Regions from separate parts of the Streptomyces sp. TN58 genome, predicted to be linked through region 2. Evidence: riboswitches for the same ligand, from Rfam matches in the RefSeq annotation. Region 2 holds a riboswitch; each other region holds the start of a gene.
What was found. Region 2 has a riboswitch for cyclic di-AMP ahead of BSL84_RS28490 (M23 family metallopeptidase). Riboswitches for the same ligand answer to the same signal wherever they lie in the genome.

Region 1 (9,574 bases), 3.4 Mb from region 2:
CCGCCGGCGGCGCCGAGGCGCAGCACGTCGCCCGGCCGGGTCTCGCGGACCAGGGCGGTGCTGAGCCGGCCGCGGTCGATCCGGCTGACGTGCAGGTCGACGGTGCCGTCGGGGCGGGGCGCGTTGCCTATGGAGTAGGTCCGCCAGGTCCTGGGGACGCGGGCGGTGCTCACGCTCGTGTACTGGCCGGGGAGATAGGGGAAGGCGGTGTGCGGCCGCAGGGTCACCACGCCGATGTCCTGCCCGTACTGGAGGTGGCGCACGACCTCCGCGTCCCACCACGGAGGGTCCTCGCTCGCGTCCGCCCCGGCGAGCATGGCGTCGGCGATCACCTGGTACGCCTCGGTCCAGGCCTTCTCCACCTGCGGGGTCCAGGCCTCGCCGGAGGTCTCGGCGAGCGCGGCGAGCAGGCTGGAGCCGACGACCGCGTAGTGCTCGGGGCGGACCAGGAACTTGCGGTGGTCGCGGCCCAGGTCGCGCAGGTAGGGGCGGAGGGTCTCGTCGTCGCCGAGCCGGGAGATGACGTGGGTGAGCGCGGCGAAGAGCCGGTCCCGCTGGCGTTCCATGTCCTCGGAGGAGGCCGGGAAGAGGTCCCGGACTCCGGGGTTGTGCCAGAACAGGTGCGAGTAGAAGAACTTGACGGCGTGTTCGGCCCGTCTCTCCACCACCGCGAAACTGCTTTTCAAGATCCTCACGTCCACACGACCGAAAGTAGAAGTCGCGGGCGGGCCGAGGTCAAGCACCGTCCGATCTACGGACAGCCTCGGCGAAGCAGTCATATGGGATGGCGGCCCGCGGCCCGCGCCGGACCGCCGGTGCGCGGCGGCTACTGTCGGGGACATGCGCGATCAGTCGTCCACTCCCTCCGTCGGCCCGGTGCCCGAACTCTTCACGTGGGAGTTCGCGACCGACCCCTACCCGGCCTACGCATGGCTGCGCGAGCACTCCCCGGTGCACCGTACGAAGCTCCCCAGCGGGGTCGAGGCCTGGCTCGTCACCCGTTACGCGGACGCCCGCCAGGCCCTCGCCGACCAGCGGCTCAGCAAGAATCCGGCGCACCACGCGGAGCCCGCGCACGCCAAGGGCAAGACCGGGATCCCGGGGGAGCGCAAGGCGGAGCTGATGACGCATCTGCTGAACATCGACCCGCCGGACCACACCCGGCTGCGGCGTCTGGTGTCGAAGGCGTTCACCCCGCGCAGGGTCGCCGAGTTCGCCCCGCGGGTGCAGGCGCTCACCGACCACCTGATCGACGGGTTCGCGGGGAGGGGGGAGGCGGACCTCATCCACGAGTTCGCGTTCCCGCTTCCCATCTACGCCATCTGCGAGATGCTCGGAGTACCGCGCGAGGACCAGGACGACTTCCGCGACTGGGCCGGGATGATGATCCGCCACGGCGGAGGTCCGCGGGGCGGGGTCGCGCGGTCGGTGAAGCAGATGCGGACCTATCTCGGCGAACTCATCCACCGTAAAAGGGATGATCTGGGTGACGACCTGATCTCCGACCTCATCCGGGCGAGCGACCACGGCGACCATCTGACCGAGGGCGAGGCCACCGCGATGGCCTTCATCCTGCTCTTCGCCGGCTTCGAGACGACCGTGAACCTGATCGGCAACGGCCTCCACTCCCTCTTCATGAACCCCGCCCAGCGCGAGCGCCTGCAGAGCTCCCTGGCCGCCGGGGAGAGCGGACTGCTGGCCACCGGCGTCGAGGAACTCCTGCGCTACGACGGCCCCGTTGAGCTCGCGACGTGGCGTTTCGCCACCGAACCGCTGACCCTCGGCGGCGAGCGCGTCGAGACCGGCGATCCGGTCCTGGTCGTCCTCGCCGCCGCCGACCGGGACCCCGAGCGGTTTGCCGACCCGGACGCCCTCGACCTCTCCAGGACCGACAACCAGCACCTCGGGTACGGGCACGGCATCCACTACTGCCTGGGCGCGCCGCTGGCCCGGCTCGAAGGGCAGACCGCCCTGGCGACCCTGCTGACCCGCCTTCCCGATCTGGAACTTGCCGTTCCATCCCAAGACCTGCGCTGGCGTGGGGGTTTGATCATGCGAGGGCTGCGCACCCTTCCCGTTCGCTTCACAGTTCAAAACACTTGCGCGGGATCTGATTAAAAGTCAGATTCCGCTTGAACTTGTGACAATCGTTCGAAGGCCGCTAGGTTCTGCCGTTACCAGGCTGTTATGCGAAAGGTGATCCCTCATGCTCTCCGGGAACGGCCGTCACAGACGACCCCGCCAGGTCCCCGCGCTGGTAGTCACAGCCGGAGTCACTGGCTCAGCGCTGGCCATGCCGCTGCTCGCCGCCACCAGCGCCACCGCTGCCGACACCGCCACCTGGGACAAGGTGGCCGAGTGCGAGAGCGGCGGCTCGTGGAGCGCCAACTTCGGCAGTGGTGCGTACGGCGGCCTCCAGTTCACCCAGGAGCAGTGGCAGAACGCCGGCGGTCTGGACTTCGCCGAGCGGGCCGACCTCGCCAGCCGCTCGCAGCAGATAGCGGTGGCCGAGCGCGTGCTGGCCTCCCAGGGGCCGCAGGCCTGGCCGCTGTGCGCCGCCTCCGCCGGCCTGGACCAGCAGGGTCCGGCCGCGGTCGTGGACCCCGGTCTGCCCGGCAGCCCCACCGCGGTCGGCCCCGCGCCGTCCCGCCCCGACGACGCCGTGCCCTCCACCACGGGCGGCAAGCCGGCGACGGACTTCGGGCTCTCGACCGCGGAGACCCCCAGCCCCTCGGGCACCCCCTTCCTGATCCCCGACGCGCCGTCCCTCGGACTGCCCGTCATGCCCGCGCCCGACGTCCCCACGACGCCTCCGGCCGACCCGGGCACCCCGGTCGCCCCGACCGACCCGACGACCCCGCCGGTGAGCCCCGCCGACCCGACGACCCCGGTCCTCCCGACGGACCCGGCGGACCCGACGGCGCCCACCACCCCGCCGGCGACGCCGAGCCCGTCCCCGACCGAGCCGACGGCCCCCGCGACGCCGGAGACCCCCGCGACCCCGGGTGCCACCCCGGCCGAGGGCAGCGGCAAGCACCGTGGCGCGCCGTCCCCCGAGGAGGGCGCCCCCGCTGACGCCGCGTCGGACCCCGTCTACACCGTGCAGGCGGGCGACAGCCTGGCGACCATCGCGGTCGCCAAGGGTGTGAAGGGCGGCTGGAGCGGCCTCTACGCGGCCAACGAGCAGGTCATCGGCGAGGACGCCAACCTGATCAAGCCCGGTCAGAACCTGGATCTAACCACGTAATAAGGACAGTTGGTTCGCCCGGAAAGACATTGATTGTCGGTTTTCTGCAAGTGAGACATGTGTCTCTTCGGGTCAACTGGCGTGTCCCGCCCGGGGGCTTCCGCAAACCCCGGTCTCACCTGCGCAAACACCACTTCGCAGAGCGCAAGTAGGGGCCCTTTCTCCCCGATGTTCCTCGTTGAACATCGGGGAGAGCTGTGTCTACCTTCTGAATCGCTCGCCACCGCGAGCTCCTTCGACCGCATCGCCGAGTCCTGCCGGCGGACGGGGGGAACAGTCGTCGCGTCAAGCGCCGAAGGCAGGAGCGGGGGAACCAAGGTAGGTGCCGCGAGCGGCCGTTGAGAGACGGTCACGCAACCGGCTTGGGGTTAAGCGGTGCGCCAGTCGCATCGCCGGGCACTCACAGGCCCGAACCCGACAGCTCACCTCGTAGGCGTCGGTGAGGAGAAACCTCATGCTGCTTTCCGGCAAGGGCAAGCACCGTCGCGGCTCCAAGGCCGTCCGCATCGTCACGCTCGCCGGTGTCGCCGGCGTGGCCGTCGCCGCCCCGCTGATGACCGCGGGCGCCGCCAGCGCCGCCACCGCGTCCGAGTGGGACAAGGTCGCGCAGTGCGAGTCCGGTGGCAACTGGTCCATCAACACCGGCAACGGCTACTACGGCGGGCTGCAGTTCTCGTCCTCCACGTGGGCGGCCTTCGGTGGCAAGTCGTACGCCGCGCAGGCCAACCAGGCCTCGAAGGCGCAGCAGATAGCCGTGGCCGAGAAGGTCCTGAAGAAGCAGGGCAAGGGCGCCTGGCCGCACTGCGGCAAGGGCCTGTCGAACTCCTCGTACACCGGCGGCTCCTCCGAGACCCCGGCCTCGACCAAGCCGAAGGCCGAGACGAAGAAGACCGAGACCAGGAAGACCGAGACCAAGGCCGCGCCGAAGAAGGAGACCAAGCGCGCCGAGGCCCCGGTCACCCGCTCCGAGCGCACCCCGGCCCCGGCCGCGCCGAAGACCGGCAACGGCTCGTACGAGGTCAAGCCCGGCGACACCCTGGGCACCATCGCCGAGGCCAACGGCGTCAAGGGCGGCTGGCAGCAGCTGTTCGAGCTGAACAAGGACATCGTCTCGGACGCCGACCTCATCTACCCGGGGCAGAAGCTGAAGCTCAGCTGACCACCGCGGCGAGAGCCGCGAAAGCGTACACAACGCGCATAATTCCCACCGCCCGGCGCCCCTCCCCCCACGCGCCGGGCGGCGGTGTGTGCGGCAGCGGAACCCCCGTCATCCAGGGCTCTATGTCCGGGAAGAGGGGTATTCGGGCCCTTTTTCGTCCCAGGACCCGGGCGGTCGGCAGGGCGAGTGCCCGGATCCGGTTAGGCTCTAGTCGGCCAGGCCATCCCACGGCCTGACGCCACCGCACACCCAGCGTCACATCCCAGAAGGAGATGCTCGTGCCGTCCATCGACGTCGTCGTAGCCCGGGAAATCCTGGACTCCCGAGGCAACCCCACGGTCGAGGTCGAGGTGGGCCTCGACGACGGCAGCACCGGCCGTGCTGCCGTTCCGTCCGGCGCCTCCACCGGTGCCTTCGAGGCCATCGAGCTCCGTGACGGTGACCCCAACCGTTACATGGGCAAGGGTGTCGAGAAGGCCGTCCTCGCCGTCATCGAGCAGATCGGCCCGGAGCTCGTCGGCTACGACGCCACCGAGCAGCGCCTGATCGACCAGGCCATGTTCGACCTGGACGCCACCGACAACAAGGGCTCGCTCGGCGCCAACGCCATCCTCGGCGTCTCGCTCGCCGTCGCCCACGCCGCGTCCGAGGCCTCGGACCTCCCCCTCTTCCGCTACCTCGGCGGTCCGAACGCGCACCTGCTGCCCGTTCCGATGATGAACATCCTCAACGGTGGGTCGCACGCCGACTCCAACGTCGACATCCAGGAGTTCATGATCGCCCCGATCGGCGCGGAGTCCTTCTCCGAGGCGCTGCGCTGGGGTGCCGAGGTCTACCACACCCTCAAGAAGGTCCTGCACACCAAGGGCCTGTCCACCGGCCTCGGTGACGAGGGCGGCTTCGCCCCGAACCTGGAGTCCAACCGCGCCGCGCTCGACCTCATCATCGAGGCGATCAAGCAGGCCGGCTACACCCCGGGCAAGGACATCGCGCTCGCGCTCGACGTCGCCGCGTCCGAGTTCTACAAGGACGGCAAGTACGAGTTCGAGGGCCAGTCCCGCTCGGCCGCCGAGATGACCGACTACTACGCCGAGCTCGTCGAGGCGTACCCGCTCGTCTCCATCGAGGACCCGCTGTTCGAGGACGACTGGGCCGGCTGGAAGACCATCACCGACCGCCTCGGCGCCAAGGTCCAGATCGTCGGCGACGACCTCTTCGTCACCAACCCCGAGCGCCTGGCCCGCGGCATCGAGGAGGGCTCCGCGAACGCCCTGCTCGTGAAGGTGAACCAGATCGGTTCGCTGACCGAGACCCTCGACGCCGTCGAGATGGCCCAGCGCAACGGCTTCAAGTGCATGATGTCCCACCGCTCCGGCGAGACCGAGGACGTCACCATCGCCGACCTCGCCGTCGCCGTGAACTGCGGCCAGATCAAGACCGGCGCCCCGGCCCGCTCGGACCGCGTCGCCAAGTACAACCAGCTGCTGCGCATCGAGGAGATCCTCGACGACGCCGCGGTGTACGCGGGCCGCAGCGCCTTCCCGCGCTTCAAGGGCTAATCACGCTCTGCCTCCGTACGTCCCCGCACTCGGTCCCGTACCGTGTGCGGGGACGTATTGCGTAGTGCGTACAAAGGGGAGGCGGACCAATGGCCGGGAACCGGGATCGGTTCTCCACCTTCTCCACGGCGACGCGGCTCAAGCAGCTCGGTGAGCGGACCGCGGCCCACGTCTACCGCTCGCAGTCGCGCCGGCAGGTGCGCCGCAGCCGCCTCACCGGCAGGGCCGCCCTCCTGGTGCTCGTGCTCTGTACGCTGGTGGTCGCCCTCGCGTATCCGATGCGCCAGTACGTCTCCCAGCGCTCGGAGATCGCGGAGCAGCAGCGGGCCGCCGCGGCCGCGCGGGACCGCCTGGAGCGGCTGCGCGACGAGAAGGCCCGCTGGCAGGACGACGCCTACGCGGAGCAACAGGCGCGCAAGCACCTGCACTACCTGCGCCCGGGGGAGGTCGGCTACATCATGAGCGACCCCGGGGCCCAGCCCCCGGAGCCGCACCGGACCGGCCACGCCGGCTCGGACCGCCCCTGGTACTCCAACGTCTGGGACGGCGTCGACAAGGCCGACCGCCCCGGCGACTGAGCACGGCACCACCGCAGCACCCATCCACGAGAACGAAGAGACTTCCTCCAGGCATGCAGACGCCCCCGCCCCAGACCGACCGGACCGAGCCGACCGACGCGGACATCGAGGCGTTCGAGCAGCAGCTCGGCCGCCCGCCGCGCGGGCTGCGCGCCATCGCGCACCGCTGCCCCTGCGGCCAGCCCGACGTGGTGGAGACCGCGCCGCGGCTTCCCGACGGCACCCCCTTCCCGACGCTGTACTACCTGACGTGCCCGCGCGCGGCCTCCGCCATCGGCACGCTGGAGGCCAACGGCGTGATGAAGGAGATGCAGGCCCGGCTCGCCGAGGACCCGGAACTCGCCGCCGCCTACCGGGCCGCGCACGAGGACTACATCCGCCGCCGTGACGCCATCGAGGTGCTTCAGGGCTTCCCGAGCGCCGGCGGGATGCCGGACCGGGTCAAGTGCCTGCACGTGCTGGTCGGCCACTCGCTGGCCGCCGGCCCCGGCGTGAACCCGTTCGGCGACGAGGCCCTCGCGATGCTGCCCGAGTGGTGGGCCAAGGGCGCCTGCGTCACGCCGTGCGGCGAGAAGAAGGAAGAGGAGTCCGAGTGACCCGGGTCGCGGGCATCGACTGCGGTACCAACTCCATCCGGCTGCTCGTGGCGGACTGCGACCCGGCCACGGGCGAGCTGGTCGAACTGGACCGGCGGATGATCATCGTCCGGCTCGGCCAGGGCGTGGACAAGACCGGACGCCTGGCCCCCGAGGCGCTGGAGCGCACCTTCGCCGCCTGCCGTGAGTACGCGGCGGTCATCGAGGAGTTCGGCGCGGAGCGGGTGCGCTTCGTGGCGACCTCAGCCTCCCGCGACGCCGAGAACCGTGACGACTTCGTGCGCGGCGTGGTGGAGATCCTGGGCGTCGAGCCCGAGGTGATCTCCGGCGACCAGGAGGCGGAGTTCTCCTTCACCGGCGCCACCATGGAGCTGACCGCGCACGAGAACCTGGAGCGGCCGTTCCTCGTCGTCGACATCGGCGGCGGCTCCACCGAGTTCGTGGTCGGCGACGAGCACGTACGGGCCGCCCGCAGCGTGGACGTCGGCTGCGTCCGGCTGACGGAGCGCCACCTCGTGGTGGACGGCGCCGTGACCGACCCGCCGACCGAGAAGCAGATCGCGGCCGTCCGCGCCGACATCGAGGCCGCCCTCGACCTGGCGTCCGAGACGGTCCCGCTGGCCGAGGCGCGCACCCTGGTGGGCCTGGCGGGATCGGTGACCACCGTCGCCGGGATCGCCCTCGGGCTGCCCGAGTACCGGTCGTCGGAGATCCACCACTCCCGGATCTCCTACGAGCAGGTACGTGAGATCACCGGGCGGATGCTGACGGCCACGCACGCCGAGCGCGCGGCGATCCCCGTGATGCACCCGGGCCGGGTGGACGTGATCGGCGCGGGCGCGCTGGTCCTGCTGGCCGTCATGGAACGCACCGGCGCCTCGGAGGTGGTGGTCTCGGAGCACGACATCCTCGACGGAATCGCGATCAAGACCGCCGAAGAGGCCGAGGCGGACAAGCAGCGGTCCTGACCGCGGCACGGCTGTGCGGCGGCGCTCCGGTGACTCCACCGCGGCGCCGCTGCCGTGTTCCGGGCCGGGTGCCGCCCCGGACCTCGCCACGACGCGACGACCTCCGGCCTGGAGCGTGCGGCGGGGGCCAACGGATGAAAGGTCATCGCGGGGTCTGACCCCGTGGATCCCACACGCAGCGCCGCCGGGACGGAGGAACCGGGGGGTGATGTGCCTGTTTCGGGACCTTGGAGAGGCCTTTACAGGGGCCTTGGGTCCTCCTGCGCGGACCAACTTCGTGAAGTTCTTCACAAGGAAAATGTGCCGGACGGCTCACCGGCGGGCCGCTTCGGGCCGTTCCGGGGCTCGCGGGGGCGCCGGGGGTGGGCGTTCGTGCGATTCGCGGCGGTCGGAGAGCGTCGCCGGTAGGTATCCACGAACCCGGTGGTCTACTCCGGTTTCGGCCTTGGAGGCCAGTTCAGGACGGGTGAACAACGACTCCTGCGCACCCTTGGTTCCCGTTGCCCGCCATGACGTCCGTCACGTGGGCGGCGGAGTGTAGCAGAGCCCTCCCGACTCCTTGTGAAGGGGCTCACGAGCAACACCCCATTGGGTGCTGGATACTCGTTCTCATGAGCACCACGGAGCGTCCCAGGATCCTCGTTGTAGGGGGTGGGTACGTAGGCCTGTACGCAGCCAAGCGCATCATGAAGAAGATGCGCTACGGCGAGGCGACCGTCACGGTCGTCGACCCGCGCTCGTACATGACCTACCAGCCCTTCCTCCCCGAAGTGGCCGCAGGCAGCATCTCGCCTCGGCACGTCGTCGTCCCGCTGCGACGCGTGCTGCCCAAGGCTGAGGTTCTCACCGGCCGGGTCACCAGCATCGACCAGGACCGCAAGGTCGCCGTCGTCACGCCGCTGGTCGGCGAGGCGTACGAGCTGCCCTTCGACTACCTGGTGATCGCCCTCGGCGCCGTCTCCCGCACCTTCCCGATCCCCGGCCTCGCCGAGCAGGGCATCGGCATGAAGGGTGTCGAGGAGGGCATCGGCCTGCGCAACCACGTACTTGAGCAGCTCGACAAGGCCGAGTCCACGACGGACGAGAACGTCCGCCGCAAGGCTCTCACCTTCGTCTTCGTCGGCGGCGGCTTCGCCGGCGCCGAGACGATCGGCGAGGTCGAGGACATGGCCCGCGACGCCGCGAAGTACTACTCCACGATCAAGCGCGAGGACATGCGCTTCATCCTGGTCGACGCGGCCGACAAGATCCTTCCCGAGGTCGGGCCCAAGCTCGGCACCTGGGGCAAGGAGCACCTTGAGGCCCGCGGCATCGAGATCTACCTCAACACCTCCATGGACTCCTGCGTGGACGGCCACGTGGTGCTGAAGAACGGCCTTGAGGTCGACTCCAACACCATCGTGTGGACCGCCGGCGTCAAGCCGAACCCGGTCCTGGCCCGCTACGGCCTGCCGCTGGGCCCGCGCG
Region 2 (9,574 bases):
GGACGCCGGCCTGGTCGGGTTCCGCGAGCAGGGCGTTCATCCGGTGCTGCTCCTCGGCGGGCATGCCCAGTCCCCGGTCCTCCACCTCCACCGCGATCCCCGCGGTGACCCGCTCGGCCCGCAGCACCACGTCGGTGTCGGGAGGGGAGAACACCGTGGCGTTCTCGACGAGTTCGGCCAGCAGGTGCACGACGTCCGCGACGGCGTGTCCGCGGACGCTGCCGCCCGCCGGCGGCACGACCTTGACCCGGGTGTACTGCTCGACCTCCGCCACCGAGGAGCGGAGCACCTCGCTCAGGTCGACCGGCCTGGTCCACTGCCGGCGGGACGCCGCACCGCCCAGCACCGCGAGGTTCTCGGCGTGGCGGCGGATGCGGGTGGCGAGGTGGTCGACGTGGAAGAGCTCCTTGAGCAGGTCCGGGTCCTCGACCGTGTCCTCCAGGTCGTCCAGCAGCGAGATCTCGCGGTGGACGAGGGACTGGAGCCGGCGCGCGAGGTTGGCGAAGACCTCGACCTTGCGCTCGCTGTCGGACGGGGTGACCGGTCCGGCGAGCCGTACCAGGGCCGTGTGTGCCTGTTCGCGGGCACCGCGCAGCTCCTGGGAGAGCAGCCAGAACTCGTCCACGCTGGCCGGGTCCGCGCCGGTGAGCGGCGCGTTCGGCCCGCCACGGACCGGCCGGGGCGGGGTCTCGCCCCGCTCCAGCCGTTCGGCGGCCGTCCGCAGCTCCTGGCGGCCGCGCACACTGGAGCGGCGCAGCGCCTCGCACCGGTCGCGTACGGCCTTGGCCGCGCGCTGCGCGCCGAGCAGGGCGGCGGCCAGCGCGCCGGCCGTGAGCAGGGCGCAGCCTGTGAGCACCGGCCACAGCCGGGCGTCGCGGTCGCCGGCCCCGCCGCCGAGCTGAAGAGTGAAGATCACCGCGGCGGCGCCGCTGAGCGCGGCGGCGAGCGTGGGCAGGAGGGCGGCTCGTACCAGCTGGGGGCGTATCTGCCGGGCGGGACCGGTGACGGCGTGTCTCGACGGGGCGTGGCGGGCGGCGCGGGGTCCGGACATCGGCGTCCTCGGTACGTGGGGCCCGGCCCCCAGGGTTCCCGGGGCCCGGTGTTGATCACCGAATACCCACGCTAGACCCCGTCATCCCGCCGCGGACTGCCAGTTGGCGAACTTCGCGGGGGTGCTTCCCGCTCCCGACGGAGCGCTCGCACAGCAGCCCGAATGCGCCGGTCAGCCAGCTGGGGCCGCCCGGCGCCGCCCCTCTCGGCGCCCGTCTCGGGCCAGGGGGCCCGCTGGTGCGCTCAGGAGCCGACGGACTCCGGCTCCTCCTGGCCGTCGGCGGCCGACGACACCACGCGGGCCGCAGTCGCCGCCGCCCCGCCCGCCTCGTGTGCGGGCACGGCCGCGGGGCCGTCCACGGGTCCGGCCTGCGCCGCCCCTGCCACGAACGGACGCCACCACGCTTCGGCGGGCGCGCCCTCGGTCCCCGGCTCGAACGGCTGGCCCGGGATCGGGAGTGCCACGGCCGCGCCGGCCCCCCGGGCGGCGGCCAGGGTGCCTTCGCCGGGCTCGTCCCACGGGTGCGGTGCCAGGTTGAAGGTGCCCCAGTGGATCGGCAGCATGGTGCCGTGCGCGGCGCCGCCCTGGAGGTCGAGGTGGGCGCGCATGCCCTCCTCGGGGGTCATGTGGATGTCGGGCCAGTACTCCGAATAGGCACCGATCTGGATCATCGTCGCGTCGAAGGGGCCGTGTGCGGCGCCGATCTCCGCGAAGCCGGGGAAGTAGCCGGTGTCCCCGCTGTGGTAGATCCGGTGCTCCTCGCCCGCGACCACCCAGGAGGCCCACAGGGTGTGCTGCTGGTTGCGCAGGCCGCGGCCGCAGAAGTGCCGGGCGGGGGTCGCCGTCAGGGACAGCCCGGCAATGCTCGTCGATTCGTTCCAGTCGAGCTCGCGCAGCCGGTCGGCCGGGACGCCCCAGCGCTCCAGGTGCGCGCCGACTCCGAGCGGTACGGCGAAGACCGTGGCCGTACCGGCCAGCGCCTTGATCGTCGGCAGGTCCAGGTGGTCGTAGTGGTCGTGCGAGATGACGACGACGTCGACCTCGCCCAGCGCGGCCAGCGGTACCGGTACGGGGTGCAGCCGCTTGGGGCCGGCGAAGGGGAAGGGTGAGCAGCGCTCGCCCCACACCGGGTCGAACAGCACCCGGTGCCCGTCGATCTCCGCGAGCACGCTGGAGTGCCCCATCCAGGTCAGGCGCAGTCCGCCGGCCGGCGGTTTGGCCAGGTCGGCGAGGGTCGTGGGGTGCACCGGGATCGGGGCTCCCGGGCTGCGCCGGATGCGCTGCTCGCGGTGGAAGTAGATCTTCGCGAACTCCGTCATCGACCCCGAGGGCCTGTTCCGGGCCCCGACCGGGTTCTGGAAGACGCCGTCGGCGAAGTTCGGCGAGCGGCGGATCCGCTCCAGCCGGGCGCCGGACGGGTCCGCGCCGAAGGCTTCGGGCCGCAGGGCGCGCAGGCGCGGACGGAGGGGGCGGGAGCCGGTCAAAGCGCCTCCAGGGAGCGGTGGGGTCGGTGCGGTCGTCTGGCCACGACCATCCCAACGCTCACCGGCCCCTGAGGATTCCGCCCGCCGCTCCCGTCCGCCCCCGTCCCCCGCGTCCGGGCCGCTACAGCGGCAGCAGGTCCGGCCGCTTCGCCTCGACGTGATCACCGGAGGACTCGCCGCGCAGCCGGCGGCCGATCCACGGCACCAGGTACTCGCGGGCCCACTGGATGTTGTCGCGGGTCACGTCCACCGAGCCGCGCGGGCGCAGCTGCGGCCACGGCTGGTCGGGGTCGGCGGGCACCTCCAGGCCGAGCACCTGCGCGGCGCGCAGTGCGACGCGGGTGTGCCCCTCGGGCGAGAGGTGCAGCCGGTCCGCGTCCCAGGCGCGCCGGTCCTGTACGGATTTCAGCGACCAGAGGTCGAGGACCGGGCAGTCGTACCGGTCGGCGATGGCACGCACGTGGGCGCTGTACGTCGCGACCTTGCCGCGGAGGTGCTTGAGGACGGGCACGCCCCGGGTGTCGAACCCGGTGGTGATCATGACGTGGCCGACGGCTCCGGTGAGGTCGGCCACGGCCGCCTCGAACCGCTCTGCCACGTCGTCCGGGTCACTGCCGGGCCGGATGATGTCGTTGCCGCCCGCGCAGAAGGTGACCAGGTCGGGGGCGAGGGCCTTGGCCCTCGGCACCTGGTCGGCCACGATCTGGTCGAGGAGCTTGCCCCGCACCGCGAGGTTCGCGTACCGGAAGTCGTGCTCGTCGCGCTGATCGGCCAGGAGCACGGCGAGCCGGTCCGCCCAGCCGAGAAAAGAATCCCCAGGCCCCGGGTCCCCCACGCCCTCTGTGAAGCTGTCCCCGATCGCCGCGTACGAGCCGATGGTCTTGAGTTTCGTCGTCGTCGCTGCCACGAGAACCCATCCTTCACTCCCGCAAGCAACCTACGCCAACGTAATGAGGGGTTGACGGGCCGTGATCTGTACCACGCCGGGCATAAGGAATAAGTACGCGTGGGGCCGGGGCCCCCCTCGGGTCCCGGCCCCACGCGCGTCGTGCTCCGCCGGCGGTGCCGTCAGAGGCTGGCGCCCTTCGAGCGGAGGTAGGCGATGGGATCCAGGTCCGAGCCGTAGGACGGGCTGGTGCGGATCTCGAAGTGCAGGTGCGGGCCGGTCGAGTTGCCGGTGGAGCCGGAGAGGCCGATGCTCTGCCCGGCGGTGACGCTCTGGCCGGAGGAGACGGAGAGCTGGGAGAGGTGGGCGTACTGCGAGTACTTGCCGTCCGCGTGCCGGATGACGACCTCGTTGCCGTACGAGCCGCTCCAGCCGGCGGAGACGACGGTGCCGGCACCGACGGCCTTGACGCTGGTGCCCATGGCGGCGATGAAGTCGACGCCGGTGTGGTAGCCCGACGACCACATGGCACCCGCGACCTTGTACTGGGTGGAGACGCCACCGCCGACCGGGGCCACGAATCCGGCGGCGGCTGGCTGCGCGGCGGGCGCGGGGGCCTGGGCGGGGGCCTCGGGGGCGGACTCCTGCCGCGTCTGGGGGGCGGCGGCGCGCTTGGCCGGCTTCGGCGCCTTCGGGGCCGCCTTCGGCGCGGCCTCGGGGGCGGTGCGCGGCGCGGGGACGGCCTGGACCGGGGCGGCGGCCTGGCCGCGGGCTCCGAGGGTCAGCTTCAGGCCGGGGTGGACCAGGTCCGGGTCGGCGCCGACCGCCTCGCGGTTGTCGGCGTACAACCGCTGCCAGCCGCCGGAGAGGTTGCGCTCGGCGGCGATCCGGGAGAGGCAGTCGCCGGGGACGACTGTGTAGACGCTCGGCGCGGCCTGCACGGCGGCCGCGGGAGCGGCGGGTGCGGCCTGGAGGGCGGCGGGCGCCTGCGGAGCCACCGCGGGGGCGACGGCGGGTGCCGCCGCCGGGGCGACGGCCGCGTTGGCGCCTGCGGCGACCGTCAGCGGCAGGGCGAGGGCCGCGCCGCCGGTGCCTGCGACCGCGAATCCGCGGGAAAGCGAAAGGGACTTGGGACGGCGGTGCTTACCCTTTGCAGGCATGGCGCATTCCTCTCCGGCGCCTGCGAGGTGAGCTGTCGGGTTCGGACTGGAGATGTCCGGCCGCACGTGTACGGGACATGTGCGGCTTCACCCCGAGCCGTACCGGAAAAGGATCTCCGGAACAGCGGCTTACCTGGTTCCCCCGCTCCTGCCGCGCGAAATGGTTCGGGTGCGGTTTCCGGGCGGCGGCAGGATTCGGCGATCCACCCGGATCGATCGCGAAGGTAATCCCTTGCGGGCATGCCGAACAAGCCGCGAATTCCCTGACGGATTCACAGGTATGAGGGACCGCCGGAATTCCGGTCACCCTCTGTCCATTCCGCCGAGCCAACAGCCGCCCCCGCCGGGCCATTCGGCCTCGGCGATCAGGCACTCACGGTCACCGTATGATCTGGCTCACCCCGGACGCGCCCGATCTCGCCTCCGGTTATTGCAAGTTGGCGCCAAGTAGCTCAATTCGGACAGAGGCCCCACACCAGGCGGAGGAGTTCCCTTGACCCAGCAGACACAGGAGCCGGAGCTGACCGGAGTGCGCAATTTCCGCGATGTAGGCGGATTGCCCACTTCTGATGGACGAACGGTCGGGACGGGACGACTCTTCCGAAGCGGACATCTCGCGCATGCCACCGAAACCGATGCAGAATTCCTCGCTTCGCTCGGCCTGCACACCGTCTTCGACTTCCGCAACGGCGCCGACCACGCGCTGGAGGGCCCGGACGTCGACCTGCCCGGCGTACGGAACGTCAACATCCCGCTCTCGGACCCGGCGGACGGCCGGGAGTTCTGGCGGCTGGTCCGCGACGGCGACCTCGAACAGCTCCGCTCCGTCCTGGGCGACGGCAGGGCGGCGGCCCGGATGTCGGACTCCTACCGCCGGATCGTCCGCGACCGCACCGCCGAGCACAGCCGCCTTCTGCACGCCATCGCCGAGGACAGCGTTCCCGCCCTCCTGCACTGCGCGGCCGGCAAGGACAGGGCGGGGCTCTCCGTCGCCGTCACCCTGCTCGCGGTCGGCGTCGAACGCGAGGCGATCGTGGCGGACTACCTGGAGTCCAACGCCCCACACCGCCGCTACCGGATCCGCCGCGGCTCCGCCTCGGCCGAGGCCCGCTCGCCCGAGGTGATGGAGCTGCTCGCGCCGCTCTTCGACGCCCGCGCCGAGTACCTGATCGCCGCCTTCGACACCATCGACGAGGTCTGGGGCGGGGTGGAGCGGTACCTGGCGCAGGGCCTGGGGCTGGCGCCCGGGACCCTCGACCGGCTCCGGGACCGGCTGCTGGTCTGATCCGCCCGGCGGTGCACACCGCCGGACACCCGCGAGGCAGGCCGTCAGCGCGCCGCGACGGCCTGCTTCACCAGCGTCCTGCCGAATTCCCACATCAGGCCGGAACCGCCGTGCGCCTCGTCCATGACCTCGCGGAAGGCGCCGACGAACCGGTCGACGTCCCGCTCGTCCAGCACCAGCGGCGGAATCAGTTTGATCACCTCCAGGTGGTCCCCCGAGACCTGGGTGAGGATCCGGTGCCTCTGGAGCAGCGGCACCACGACCATCTGCGCGAAGAGCCCCTTGCGGGCCGCCTGGAGCATCGTCCAGCGGCTGCGCAGCCCCAGCGAGGACGGCCGGCCGAACTCGATGCCGATCATCAGCCCGCGCCCGCGCACCTCGTGCAGCAGCTCGTACTCGCCCACCAGGGCGGCGAGCCGCCCGCGCAGCAGGTCACCCGTCGTCCGGGCCCGCTCCACGAGGCGCTCGTCCTCCATGACGGACAGCACCGCCAGCCCGGCGGCCATCGCCTGCGCGTTGGACCCGAAGCTCGCGGAGTGCACGAGCACCCGGTCCATGGACGAGTAGACCTTCTTGAAGATCCAGTCCTTGCCCAGGGTCGCGCCGACCGGCACGTAGCCGCCCGACAGCGCCTTGGCCACGCACACCAGGTCGGGCTCCACGCCCGGCTCGTGCTGGTACGCGTAGAAGTCACCGGTGCGCCCGAGCCCCGTCTGCACCTCGTCCGCGATCAGCAGCGCCCGGTGCCGGTGCAGCAGCTCCTGCGCGGCGGGCAGGAAGCCGGGCGGGGCGGCGAGGACTCCCTTGCCCTGGATCGGCTCGACGACGAGGGCGGCGACGTCGCCGCGCTTCAGCTCGCGCTCCAGGGCGGCGAGATCCCCCAGCGCGATCCCGGTGTCCGGCAGCAGCGGTGCGAAGCCGTCCCGGAACCCGGCCTCGCCGTTGACCGACAGCGAGCCGGCGGTCAGCCCGTGGAAGGCGTGGTCGCAGTAGAGGATCCTGGGCCGCCCGGTGGCGTGGCGGGCGAACTTCAGCGCCGCCTCGACCGCCTCGGTGCCGCTGTTGCCGAAGAAGACCCGGTCCAGGTGCGGGCTGTACGAGAGCAGCTTCTCGGCGAGCAGCCCGGGCAGCGGCTGGCAGTCGAAGCGGGTGAGGTCGGCGAGCTGGGCGTCCAGGACGTCGTGCAGGGCCTGTCGTACGACGGGGTGGTGGCGGCCCAGGCCCATCACGCCGAAGCCGGCCAGCATGTCGAGGTAGTCGTTGCCGTCGGCGTCCCAGAAGTGGGCTCCCTCGGCCCGCTCGTAGACCTTGTCGAAGCCGATGGTGCGCAGCATCCGGGGCAGTTGGTGGTTGAGGTGGCGGGCGTGCAGCTCGTACCGCTCCGCCCCGCGCGCGGCCAGCAGGGCGCCGAGGTCGAAACCGGCGCCCCGCCCCTCTTCCGCCGGGCTCATGCCGACCTGTCCCGGTTGCCTCCGACGGTCTCCCGGGCGGCCCGGAGGGATTCCTTCAGGGAGCCCATGGTGGCGAGGACGGCGGTCGGCTCGTAGCCGCAGTGCGCCATGCAGTTCGCGCAGCGGGGGTCCTTGCCGCGGCCGTACTTGTTCCAGTCGGTCTCCTCGACGAGTTCCCGGTAGGTGGGGACGTATCCGTCGCTCATCAGGTAGCAGGGGCGCTGCCAGCCGAAGAGGGAGTAATTCGGAATGGCCCAGGCCGTGCAGGGAAAATCGGCCTTTCCTTCCAGGAAGTCCAGGAAGAGCGGTGAGTGGTTGAGCCTCCAGCGCCGCCGGTTGCCGCCCGCGAAGGCCTTCCTGAAGAGGTCACGGGTCTGCTCGACGCCCAGGAAGTGCTCCTGGTCCGGTGCCTTTTCGTAGGCGTAGGCGGGCGAGATCATCATTTCGTCGACCCGGAGGTCGTCATTGAGGAAGTTGAGCACCTCGATGATCGTCTGCGGGGTGTCGGTGTTGAAGAAGGTGGAGTTCGTGGTGACGCGGAATCCGCGCCTCTTCGCCTCCTTGATGGCCTCGACCGCCTCGTCGAAGACCCCCTCCTTCGCCACCGACTCGTCGTGGCGCTCGCGCAGGCCGTCGATGTGCACCGCGAACGCGAAGTACGGGGAGGGGGTGAACTTCTCGATCTTCTTGCGCAGCAGCACGGCGTTGGTGCAGAGGAAGACGTACTTCCGCCGTGCGACCAACTGCCGCACGATCTCGTGGATCTGCGGGTGCATCAAGGGCTCTCCGCCCGCGATGGACACCATGGGCGCACCGGATTCCAGCACGGCGCCGACCGCCTGGGCCACCGGCATGCGCTGCTTGAGCACCCCTGCCGGGTGCTGGATCTTCCCGCACCCCTCACAGGCCAGGTTGCACGCGTAGAGCGGCTCCAGCTCGACGATCAGCGGGAACTTCTCACGCTTGCGGAGCTTCTGTTCGAGCAGATAGGTCCCGACCCTGACGGTCTGGCGCAGCGGCATGGCCATCTGGCTCACCTCCTGGGGAGCAGCGAAGAACGGTGCCATTCGTAAAACGCGGGAAGTACGGCACGCAGGACACGGAAGGCCGATATTCCCCCGCGCACCGTGCCGATCCGGACGAGCTCATGCTCCGGAGCGTCCACGATCACCCGGACGGCCGCAACAGGGCGCTCGGTGCCCCGGACGGCGGCCCAGAGGGTCGCCGCGGACTCCATGTCGACCGCGACGGCGCCCGTGGCGCGCAGCTGCGCGCGCTCCTGGCCGCGGACGACGTGGTCGGAGCCGGTCAGCGGGCCGGTGTGTACGGTCCGGCCGGGGACGGCCAGGGCCAGCGCCTCGGCGAGCAGGTCGGTCCCGGTGCAGGGGACGGTCCCCCGCGGGTCGCGGGTCTCCTGGGCGACGACGAGGTCGCCGGGGCTCATGCCGGGGACGAGCCCGGCGCAGAACCCGGTGGCGAGGACCGCCGCCCGGTCCGTCCCGGGCCGCTCCAGGGCCCGGCGGACGGCGCGTTCGGCCGCACGGGGGCCCATCCCGGTGCGCAGCAGGGTGTACGCCCCGGCCGGAGCCCGGTCGGGGCCGCGCGTGCCGGAGGCGGGGCCCCGCCCCGCCCGCGTGCCGGGTGCCTGGGCCCGCCCCGCGCTGCGCAGCGCCATCTGCTCGATGCGCAGCGCGCAGGCGACCAGCAGCGGGCCCGCCGGCGCGGCCCGGTCCGCTCCGGAGGCGGGCATCAGGGCCCCCCGGGGGCCGAACCGGCCGGGGCCGACGGCTCCCCGTACAGGTAGCGGCCGAGGGCCGTCAGCGGGAACACCTGCCGGTACAGGTGGTAGTTGATGGAGAAGTCCCAGGGGAAGCCGGTGCCGGTGAAGTACGGCTCGTCCCAGGAGCCGTCCTCGTGCTGGGTCCGGACCAGGTGGGCGATGCCGCGTTCGACGGCCCTGCCGTCCCGCTCGCCGGCCGCGAGCAGGGCCATGAGCGCCCAGGCGGTCTGCGAGGCGGTGGAGGCGCCCCTGCCGGCCCACGACCGGTCCTTGTAGGAGCGCTGGTCCTCCCCCCAGCCGCCGTCCTCGTTCTGTACGGATTCCAGCCAGCGCACGGCGCGCCGGACCGCGGGGTGTCCGGGGGCGAGGCCGGCCGCGGTGAGGGCGGGCACCACCGACCCGGTGCCGTAGACGTAGTTGGTGCCCCAGCGGCCGAACCAGCTGCCGTCCGGCTCCTGTGCGTCGAGCAGCCAGGTG
Region 3 (9,574 bases), 800 kb from region 2:
GAGCCACCCTCGACGCGCACGCCGACCACCCGGGCCTGCGGGTCTCCCTGGAGGTGCCCGCCTCCCGGCTGGCCAAGGCGCTGAGCCTGCTCGCCGAGGCGCTGCGCGCCCCCGCCTTCGCCGACGCCGAGGTCGACCGGCTGGTCCGCAACCGGCTCGACGAGATCCCGCACGAGCTGGCCAACCCCCAGCGCCGCGCCGCCAAGCAGCTCTCCAAGGAGCTCTTCCCGGCGTCCCTGCGGATGTCCCGGCCGCGCCAGGGCACCGAGGAGACGGTCGCCCGGATCGACGCCGCCGCCGTACGCGCCTTCTACGAGGCCCACGTACGCCCCGCCACCGCCACCGCGGTGGTCGTCGGCGACCTGACCGGCATCGACCTGGACGCCGTGCTCGCGGACACCCTCGGCGCCTGGACCGGCGACACCGCCGAGGCGCGCCCCGTGCCCCCCGTGACCGCCGACGACACCGGCCGCGTGGTCATCGTCGACCGGCCGGGGGCGGTCCAGACGCAGCTGCTGATCGGGCGCATCGGGACGGACCGGCACGACCGGGTCTGGGCGGCCCAGGTGCTGGGCACCTACTGCCTGGGCGGCACCCTGACCTCCCGCCTGGACAAGGTGCTGCGCGAGGAGAAGGGGTACACCTACGGCGTGCGCGCCTTCGGCCAGGTGCTGCGCTCCACGGCCGACGGCAAGGGCGCCTCCATGCTCGCCATCAGCGGCTCGGTGGACACCCCCAACACCGGGCCGGCGCTGGAGGACCTCTGGAAGGTGCTGCGCACCCTCGCGGAGGGCGGCCTGACCGACGCCGAGCGCGATGTGGCCGTGCAGAACCTGGTGGGCGTGGCCCCGCTGAAGTTCGAGACGGCGGCCTCGGTGGCCGGCACGCTGGCCGACCAGGTCGAGCAGGAGCTGCCGGACGACTACCAGGCGCAGCTGTACGCGCAGTTGGCCGAGACCGGCACGGTGGAGGCCACCACGGCCGTCGTGAAGGCGTTCCCGGCGGACCGGCTCGTCACGATCCTGGTGGGCGACGCCTCGGTGATCGAGGAGCCCGTGCGGGCCCTCGGGATCGGTGAGGTCACGGTGGTCCCCAACTGACGTCGCGGGTGCCCGGATGACGGGCAACTGACGCTCTGTCCAAGAGGCTCCGGCGGTTTTCCGCCGGAGCCTCTTTTGTCCGTTTGATGGTGAGGTTGCTTGTATGCGGTGTGGCGTACGCAACAAAAAGGCGCGTCTGTTTGGCGATTGACTGATGATCCGCCTAGCGTCATCCGTGCTGTCCGTCAGTTGTGCCCGCCGCACCCGCGGCACCGGACAGCGATCGCCGAGTCCCCGTCAGGCGCGAGCCTGGGGAGCCGGGGACCCACATCAGTCCCTGGGGTGAATCGGACCCCCTCGCAAGAGGAGGCCCGTAGGAGACCTTCCTGCTCCGAACCCGTCAGCTAACCCGGTAGGCGAGAAGGAAGGAAAGGATCAAACCCTTCATGGCGTTTGGCAGTCGTCCCGCTGGTACCGGCAAGCACCGTGGTTCCAGCCGCCTGAGCAAGAAGACCGCCGGCTACGCCGGTATCGCCGCGATCGCCACCACGGGTGTGGTCGGCTCGCTCGCCGCCCCGGCCTTCGCCGCCGACAACCACAGCAGCTCCGCCCCGGAGAACGGGCTGGGTGCCGTCGTCGTCGCCGAGGACCTCGCGGGCGACATCCAGGACCAGGCGGAGGCCCAGCAGCGCGCCGCCGAGCACGCCGCCGCCAAGGCCCAGGCCGAGGCCGACGCCAAGCAGAAGGCCGCCGAGGCCAAGCGCCTCGCCGAGGCGAAGGCGAAGGCCGAGCGCGAGGCCGCCGAGCGCGCCGCCCGCGAGGAGGAGCGCAAGCGCCTCAACACCTTCGTCTCCCCGCTGGACGGCTCCTACGTCAGCACGCAGTACAAGGCGGGCGGCGGCATGTGGTCCTCCGGCAGCCACACCGGCATCGACTTCCACGCCGCCTCCGGCACCTCGGTCCACGCGGTGGGCTTCGGCACCGTCGTCGAGGCCGGCTGGGGTGGCGCGTACGGCAACAACGTCGTCATCAAGCACAACGACGGCACGTTCACGCAGTACGGCCACCTGTCCTCGCTGAGCGTCTCCGTCGGCCAGCAGGTCACCCCGGGCCAGCAGATCGGCCTGTCGGGCTCCACCGGCAACTCCAGCGGCCCGCACCTGCACTTCGAGGCCCGCACCGGCTCGCAGTACGGCTCGGACATCGACCCGATCGCGTACCTGCGCTCGCACGGCGTCAGCCTCTGACCCGCTGAGCGGCCCACCGGGTACCGCGCGCACCTTCACGAAGACCCCGCCTCCCGAGCCGGGGTCTTCGTGTTTTTCGCGTTCCGGCGCAATGTTTCGGAATTCCGTCCGTTCTCGAAATCTTGCTGTGCTGCAATAGGGTCAGGTGTGCGCGGCTGCGCACGGGGATGGCGGTCGGAAATAGGCGGAGGTTCGGTCTTGCGTATTCCTGCGCACGCGGTATGCACTGCAATTCGCGACGACATCGTCTCCGGGGTGTTCGAACCGGGCGGCCGGCTCACCGAGGAGGTGCTGGCCCGGCGGTACGGGGTCTCGCGGGTGCCGGTGCGCGAGGCGCTGCGGACCCTGGAGTCCGAGGGCTTCGTGACCACGCGCCGCCACGCCGGGGCCTGTGTGGCCGAACCGACCGCGCAGGAGGCGGCGGACCTGCTGGAGCTGCGGGTGCTCCTGGAGCCGCTGGCGGCGTCCAGGGCGGCCCGGCGCCGCACCGACGCCCACCTCAAAGTGCTGCGGGGGCTGGTCAGGCTGGGGCAGGAGCGGGCCAGGCGGGGCCAGGGCGAGGATCTGCGGGCGCTCGGGGGCTGGTTCCACGAGACGCTCGCGCAGGCCTCCGGCAGCCCCGGACTGATCGCGCTGCTCACCCAGACACGGCGCAAGCTGGCATGGATGTTCGTGGTGGAGGCGCCCGCCCGGCCCGCGGAGTCCTGGGCGGAACGCGGCGCGATCGTCGACGCGGTGGCGCGCGGCGACGCCGACCGGGCGCGGACCCTGGCCGCGGTCCACGCCGATCGCGCGGCCGCCGCTCACCGGCCGAGGCGGCGTCCGGTGAGCACTTCGCAACCTGCCGTAAACATGTCGGGCGGCCGGCATTAACAGGAGCCGTATACAAAGGGTGGAATGACGGGAATTCGCGGCCGCCGGTGATGGCCGGGGAATTCGCCGCGTCGAATTCCTGTCGGGTGGCGGTAGAGCGATGTGGTGCGGTGTCGTGCGCGCCGCCCCGCCCGGCCGCGCCGCCCGGGCCGCATTCGCCCCTGAATTCCGGTACGAACGCCGAAGCCGGTCCCCCTCGCGAGGGGGACCGGCTTCGCCGCTGGTGTCCGCGGGAGAACCCGAAGGGTCAGACCGTCTCGGGGAGCTCTTCGAGGCCCTCCGCGACCAGCTTCGCGAGGCGGTCCAGGGCGGCCTCCGCACCCTCGGCCTCCGAGGCGAGGACGATCTCCTCGCCGCCCTGGGCGCCCAGGCCCAGCACCGCCAGCATGGAGGCGGCGTTGACGGGGTCGCCGCCGGACTTCGCGATGGTCACCGGGACGCCGGAAGCGGTCGTCGCACGGACGAAGATCGAGGCGGGACGAGCGTGCAGGCCCTCGGCCCAGCCGACGTTGACGCGGCGCTCTGCCATGGTGATGCCCTTCAGGTTCTTACGGTTGTCTAGACCAGTCTCTCACGGCGCCCCGACTGCTCGGACCGACCCTCGGTCTCCATTCCTGATTGCCGCCGCCGAGCGAGCCTTCCCAGCTTGCACCGGTTCGTCCCGGCCTGCCCGCTGCGCCGCGCGAGCGCCGCCCCACCCGGTCCGGTCGCGCCCGGTCCCGCCCGGTCCGGCCGTAAGGTATGCGCATGACCATAGAGTCGGACCCGTCCTACCCGGCCCACTGGGAAGCCGACGTCGTCCTCCGCGACGGCGGCACCGCCCGGATCAGGCCCATCACCACCGAGGACGCCGGCCGGCTCGTCAGCTTCTACGAGCAGGTCTCGGACGAGTCGAAGTACTACCGCTTCTTCGCGCCCTACCCGCGGCTCTCCGCCCGCGACGTGCACCGCTTCACGCACCACGACCACGTGGACCGGGTGGGCCTCGCCGCGACCGTCGGCGAGGAGTTCATCGGCACCGTCCGCTACGACCGCATCGGCCCCGACGGCCGGCCCGCCTCCGCTCCCGCCGACGAGGCCGAGGTCGCCTTCCTCGTCCAGGACGCCCACCAGGGCCGCGGCGTCGCCTCCGCGCTCCTCGAACACATCGGCGCGGTGGCCCGCGAACGCGGCATCCGCCGTTTCGCCGCCGAGGTGCTGCCCGCCAACACCAAGATGATCAAGGTGTTCACGGACGCCGGCTACCAGCAGAAGCGCAGCTTCGAGGACGGCTCCGTCCACCTCACCCTCGACCTCGAACCCACCGCCGAGTCCCTCGCCGTCCAGCGCGCCCGGGAGCAGCGCGCCGAAGCCCGCTCCGTGCAGCGCCTGCTGGCCCCCGGCTCGGTGGCCGTCGTCGGGGTCAGCCGATCCGGCGCCGGCGTGGGCGCGGCCGCCCTGCGCAACCTCCGCGACAGCGGCTTCCACGGCCACCTCTACGCCGTCAACGAGGCCGTCACCCGCGACCTGCTCGACGGGGTCCGGGCCTACCGCACCGTCGGGGCCATCGGAGCCCCCGTCGACCTCGCGGTGATCGCGGTCCCGGCCGACCGGGTCCCCGACGCGGTGGCCGCCTGCGGCGAGCACGGCGTGCAGGGGCTCGTCGTCCTCTCCGCCGGATACGGGGAGAGCGGCCCGGCCGGACTCGCCCGCCAGCGCGAGCTGCTGCGGCAGGCGCGCTCCTACGGCATGCGCCTCATCGGGCCGAACGCCTACGGGGTGATCAACACCGCACCGGAGGTGGAGCTCAACGCCTCGCTCACCCCCGCCCCGATGCCCGTGCGCGGCCGGACCGGCCTGTTCACGCAGTCCGGGGCGATCGGGATCGCCCTGCTCTCGGCGCTGCTGCGGCGCGGCGAGGGCCTGTCGTCCTTCGTCTCGGCGGGCAACCGCGCCGACGTGTCCGGCAACGACATCCTCCAGTACTGGTACGAGGACGAGGCGACCGACGTCGCGCTGATGTACCTCGAAACCCTCGGCAATCCGCGGAAGTTCACCCGCCTCGCCCGCAGGACGGCCGCCGTCAAGCCGGTGGTCGTCGCCAAGGGCGGCCGCCACACCCCCGCCGGACACGTCGTCCCCGGCACCCGCCTGTCGGAGGACACCGTCTCCGCCCTCCTGCGGCAGGCCGGCGTCATCAGGGTCGACACCGTCACCGAACTGGTGGACGTCGGCCTGCTGCTGGCCTCGCAGCCGCTGCCCGCCGGCCCCCGGATCGCGATCCTCGGCAACTCGGAGTCCCTCGGGGTCCTCACCTACGACGCCTGCCTGACCCAGGGCCTGCGGCCGCTGCCGCCCTTGGACCTGACGACCGCGGCGTCCCCGGAGGACTTCCGCGCCGCCCTCGCCGCGGCCCTCGCCTCCGACGACTGCGACGCCGTGATCGTGACCGCCATCCCCTGGGTCAGCGAGCACGCCCTCGCCGACGACCTCGCCGACGCGCTGCGCGAGGCGGTCGCCGCGACCCCCGGCAAGCCGGTGGCGGTCGTGCACGTGGAACTGGCCGAGCTGGTGCGGGCCCTGTCCGCGACCCGCGGGCCCGACGACGGCCCCCCCGGCCACCCCGCGGCCGACACCGCCCGGACCCCGGCCCCCTTCGCAGTGAGCGCCACAGGCACCGGCGCCTCCGTCCCCGGCCCGCTCCGGATCCCCGGCTACCCCGCCGCCGAACGCGCCGTCAAGGCCGTCGCGGAGGCCGTGCGCTACGGCCAGTGGCGCCGCGCCCTCGCCGACGCGGGCCAGGTCCCCGAGTACGAGGACATCGACGAGGCCGGCGCCGCCGCCCAGCTCGCCGGACTGCTCGCGGACGTCGACGGCGGGGCCGTGCTGACCCTGAGCGACTGGGACGCCCGCGAACTGCTCGCCCGCTACGGCATCCGCGTCCTGCCCACGCTCCCCGCGCCCAGCCCCGACGCCGCCGTCCGGGCCGCCGGGATCCTGGGCTACCCGGTCGCCCTCAAGACCACCGCCCCGCACCTGCGCCACCGGGCGGACCTGGGCGGCGTACGGCTCGACCTCACGAACGAGGCCGAGCTGAGGCGCTCGTACGAGGAGCTGACCGACGCGCTGGGCAAGCCGGCCGAGCTCCAGCCCGTGGTGCAGCCCATGGTGCCGCGGGGCGTGGACACCGTCGTGCGGTCCGTCATCGACCCGGCCGCCGGCGCCGTCCTCTCCTTCGGGCTCGCCGGAGTGGCCTCCGAACTCCTCGGCGACACCGCGCACCGGCTGGTCCCGGCCACCGACCGGGACGCCGCCGCACTGATCCGGTCCATCCGGGCGGCGCCCCTCCTCTTCGGCTGGCGCGGCAGCGACCCGGTCGACACCCCCGCCCTGGAGGAGACGCTGCTGCGGCTGTCCCGGCTCGTGGACGACCACCCCGAGGTGATCGGGGTCACCCTGGAACCGGTCGTCGTCGCCGCCGAGGGCGTCAGCGCCCTCAGCGCGACCGTCCGCGTCGCCCACCCGCCCGCCCGCGGCGACCTCGGCCCGCGGACGCTCCCCAGTTACTGAGCGGGTACGGCGCGGTATGAGGGCACCCGGGGGGCCTTACCATTGACCCCATGGCGAAATCCGGTACGACGACCCAGGGGCTGCGCACGGCGATCGAGCGCAGCGGCTACTACCCGGCCCTCGTGGCCGAGGCCGTGGAGGCCGCGGTGGGCGGCGAGCCGATCTCGTCGTACCTGGTCCACCAGGAGACGACCTTCGACTCCAACGAGGTGCGCCGGCACGTCACCGTGCTGGTCCTGACCGGCAACCGCTTCATCGTCAGCCACACCGACGAGCAGGCGGCCGACGCCGGGTCCCCGTCCCCGTACGCGACGACCTCCACCGAGTCGGTCAAGCTCTCCAGCATCTCCTCCGTGGTGCTGAGCCGTGTCGTCGCCAACCCGGAGTCCTACACCCCCGGCACCCTGCCCCGCGAGGTCGTCCTGACCATCGGCTGGGGCGCGGTCTCGCGGATCGACCTGGAGCCGGCCGCCTGCGGCGACCCCAACTGCGACTCCGACCACGGCTACACCGGCAACTCCACCGCCGACGACCTCAGCCTGCGGGTCAGCGAGGCCGGCGACGGACCGGAGGCGGTGCGCCAGACCCTCGTCTTCGCGCAGGCGCTCAGCGAGGCGACAGCGGCCACGTCCTCCACCTCCGCCCGCTGATGGCGTACTCCGCTCCGCAGGACTGGACCGAGCCGGAGCTGCTGGACCTGGCCGGCGCCCCCGTCCCGGAGTACGGTTCCGGATCGCTCGCCGATCTGCTGCCGACGCTCGTGGCCGGGCAGGGCGTCCCCGGCTACACCGCCGCCATCGCCGAGCTGACCCCGGCCGACCGCAACTGCGTCTTCCTGGTCGACGGCATGGGCTGGGAGCAGATCAGGGCCCACCAGGACGAGGCCCCGTACCTGGCCTCCCTCCTCGGCACCTCGCGCGGCGGCACCGGCCGCCCGATCACCGCGGGCTTCCCGGCGACCACCGCCACCTCGCTGGCCTCCGTCGGCACCGGGCTGCCGCCGGCCCGCCACGGCCTGCCCGGCTACGCCGTGCGCAACCCGGCCACCGGCGAGCTGATGAACCAGCTGCGCTGGCACCCGTGGGCCCCGCCGAAGCCGTGGCAGCCGTACCCGACGGTCTTCCAGGAGGCCGACAAGGCCGGCGTCGCCACCGCCCAGGTGTCCTCGCCCGCCTTCCAGACCACCCCGCTGACCAAGGTCGCCCTGAGCGGCGGCACCTTCCTCGGCCGGATGACCGGCGAGGAGCGGATGGACGTGGCCGCCGAACGCCTCGCGGCGGGCGACCGCTCGCTCGTCTACACCTACTACAGCGAGCTCGACGGGGCCGGGCACCGGCACGGCGTGGACTCCGATGCCTGGCGCGGCCAGCTGATGTACGTGGACCGGCTCGTCCAGCGGCTCGCCGAGCAGCTGCCGCCGCGCACCGCGCTGTACGTGACCGCCGACCACGGCATGGTCGACGTCCCCTTCGACGAGGACGCGCGGATCGACTTCGACGAGGACTGGGAGCTCGGCGCCGGCGTCGCCCTGCTGGGCGGCGAGGGCCGGGCCCGGCACGTGTACGCGGTGCCGGGTGCGGAGGCCGACGTGCTGACCGTGTGGCGCGAGGTGCTGGGTGACCGCTTCTGGGTCGCCGGCCGCGAGGAGGCCCTGGAACTGGGCTGGTTCGGTCCGCCGGGGGAGTGTGACGAGCGGGTCCTCGGCCGGATCGGCGACGTGGTCGCCGCCGCCCAGGCCGATGTCGCGATCACCGCTTCGCGCAACGAGCCGAACGAGTCGGCCCTCGCCGGCATGCACGGCTCCATGACCGCGGCGGAGCAGCTGGTCCCGCTGCTCGAAATCCGCACCTGACCCGCCCCGCACCCCGGCCCGGCCGCCCCGGCCGGCCACCTCCCCCCCACGATCCGAAAGGTCCCGTACCTCCCATGCCCGAGCTGGTGTTCTTCTCCGGAACGATGGACTGCGGAAAGAGCACTCTGGCGCTCCAGATCACCCACAACCGCTCGGCCCGCGGCCTGCAGGGCGTGATCTTCACCCGCCAGGACCGCGCCGGCGAGGGCAAGCTGTCCTCGCGGCTGGGCCTGGTCACGGAAGCGGTCGAGGTCACCGACGCCATGGACCTGTACGGCTACCTCGTGGGTGAGCTCTCCCAGGGCGGCAGGGCGGACTACGTCATCGTCGACGAGGCCCAGTTCCTCGCCCCGGAGCAGATCGACCAGCTGGCGCGGATCGTCGACGACCTGGACATGGACGTCTTCGCCTTCGGCATCACCACGGACTTCCGCACGAAGCTCTTCCCGGGCTCGCAGCGCCTGATCGAGCTCGCCGACCGCATAGAGCAGCTCCAGGTCGAGGCCCTGTGCTGGTGCGGAGCCCGCGCCACCCACAACGCCCGCACGGCCGGCGGGGTGATGGTCGTCGAAGGCGAGCAGGTGGTGGTCGGTGACGTGCACCGCCCGGCGGAGGAGATCGGCTACGAGGTCCTCTGCCGCCGCCACCACCGCCGCCGCATGACCTCGGCCGCGGCCCACGCCGCCGCCCTCTCCCCGGACGTGCTCCCGGTCAACAACCCCTGACCGGCGCCGGCGCTCACTCCTGGCGGCGGCGGGCGCCGATGCCCTGGGGGTCGGCCGTACGGGCCAGGGCGCGGCGGGCCGGGTCGGGGTGTGCCCGGTCGACGGACTGCCGCAGCAGGGCCAGTTCGGCGTCGACGGCCGGCCGGGCCGCGGCCGGCACGGCGGCCGGCAGGCCCTCCAGGAGGGAGCCGAGCCGCCGGCAGACCTGGACGGACGAGGCGCCGTACTCGCGGATCTCGGTCACGGCCAGCTGGAGGTAGTCCTCCCAGTCCCGCCCCCGCACCACCA

Region 1: linked by a shared signal. The riboswitch ahead of BSL84_RS13345 (transglycosylase family protein) and the one ahead of BSL84_RS28490 (M23 family metallopeptidase) in region 2 are both predicted to bind cyclic di-AMP.
Region 3: linked by a shared signal. The riboswitch ahead of BSL84_RS25140 (M23 family metallopeptidase) and the one ahead of BSL84_RS28490 (M23 family metallopeptidase) in region 2 are both predicted to bind cyclic di-AMP.

The regions. Positions count from the first base shown of each region.
Region 1 covers NZ_CP018870.1:2,934,745-2,944,318, reverse strand. Annotated here, with positions in the region: gene BSL84_RS13360 (globin domain-containing protein) at 1-668, opposite strand, end outside; gene BSL84_RS13355 (cytochrome P450 family protein) at 841-2,118, shown strand; gene BSL84_RS13350 (transglycosylase family protein) at 2,294-3,247, shown strand; cyclic di-AMP (ydaO/yuaA leader) riboswitch at 3,528-3,698, shown strand; gene BSL84_RS13345 (transglycosylase family protein) at 3,702-4,406, shown strand; gene eno (phosphopyruvate hydratase) at 4,679-5,965, shown strand; gene BSL84_RS13335 (FtsB family cell division protein) at 6,055-6,543, shown strand; gene BSL84_RS13330 (DUF501 domain-containing protein) at 6,597-7,139, shown strand; gene BSL84_RS13325 (Ppx/GppA phosphatase family protein) at 7,136-8,107, shown strand; gene BSL84_RS13320 (NAD(P)/FAD-dependent oxidoreductase) at 8,719-9,574, shown strand, end outside.
Region 2 covers NZ_CP018870.1:6,318,156-6,327,729, reverse strand. Annotated here, with positions in the region: gene BSL84_RS28505 (sensor histidine kinase) at 1-1,051, opposite strand, end outside; gene BSL84_RS28500 (MBL fold metallo-hydrolase) at 1,294-2,535, opposite strand; gene BSL84_RS28495 (SGNH/GDSL hydrolase family protein) at 2,657-3,442, opposite strand; gene BSL84_RS28490 (M23 family metallopeptidase) at 3,604-4,581, opposite strand; cyclic di-AMP (ydaO/yuaA leader) riboswitch at 4,586-4,792, opposite strand; gene BSL84_RS28485 (tyrosine-protein phosphatase) at 5,075-5,866, shown strand; gene BSL84_RS28480 (aspartate aminotransferase family protein) at 5,911-7,317, opposite strand; gene hpnH (adenosyl-hopene transferase HpnH) at 7,314-8,345, opposite strand; gene BSL84_RS28470 (1-hydroxy-2-methyl-2-butenyl 4-diphosphate reductase) at 8,351-9,067, opposite strand; gene shc (squalene--hopene cyclase) at 9,067-9,574, opposite strand, start outside.
Region 3 covers NZ_CP018870.1:5,514,493-5,524,066, forward strand. Annotated here, with positions in the region: gene BSL84_RS25135 (M16 family metallopeptidase) at 1-1,100, shown strand, start outside; cyclic di-AMP (ydaO/yuaA leader) riboswitch at 1,315-1,474, shown strand; gene BSL84_RS25140 (M23 family metallopeptidase) at 1,487-2,287, shown strand; gene BSL84_RS25145 (GntR family transcriptional regulator) at 2,486-3,160, shown strand; gene BSL84_RS25150 (HPr family phosphocarrier protein) at 3,408-3,689, opposite strand; gene BSL84_RS25155 (bifunctional GNAT family N-acetyltransferase/acetate--CoA ligase family protein) at 3,902-6,709, shown strand; gene BSL84_RS25160 (DUF5998 family protein) at 6,760-7,359, shown strand; gene BSL84_RS25165 (alkaline phosphatase family protein) at 7,359-8,561, shown strand; gene BSL84_RS25170 (thymidine kinase) at 8,636-9,286, shown strand; gene BSL84_RS25175 (DUF2254 domain-containing protein) at 9,300-9,574, opposite strand, start outside.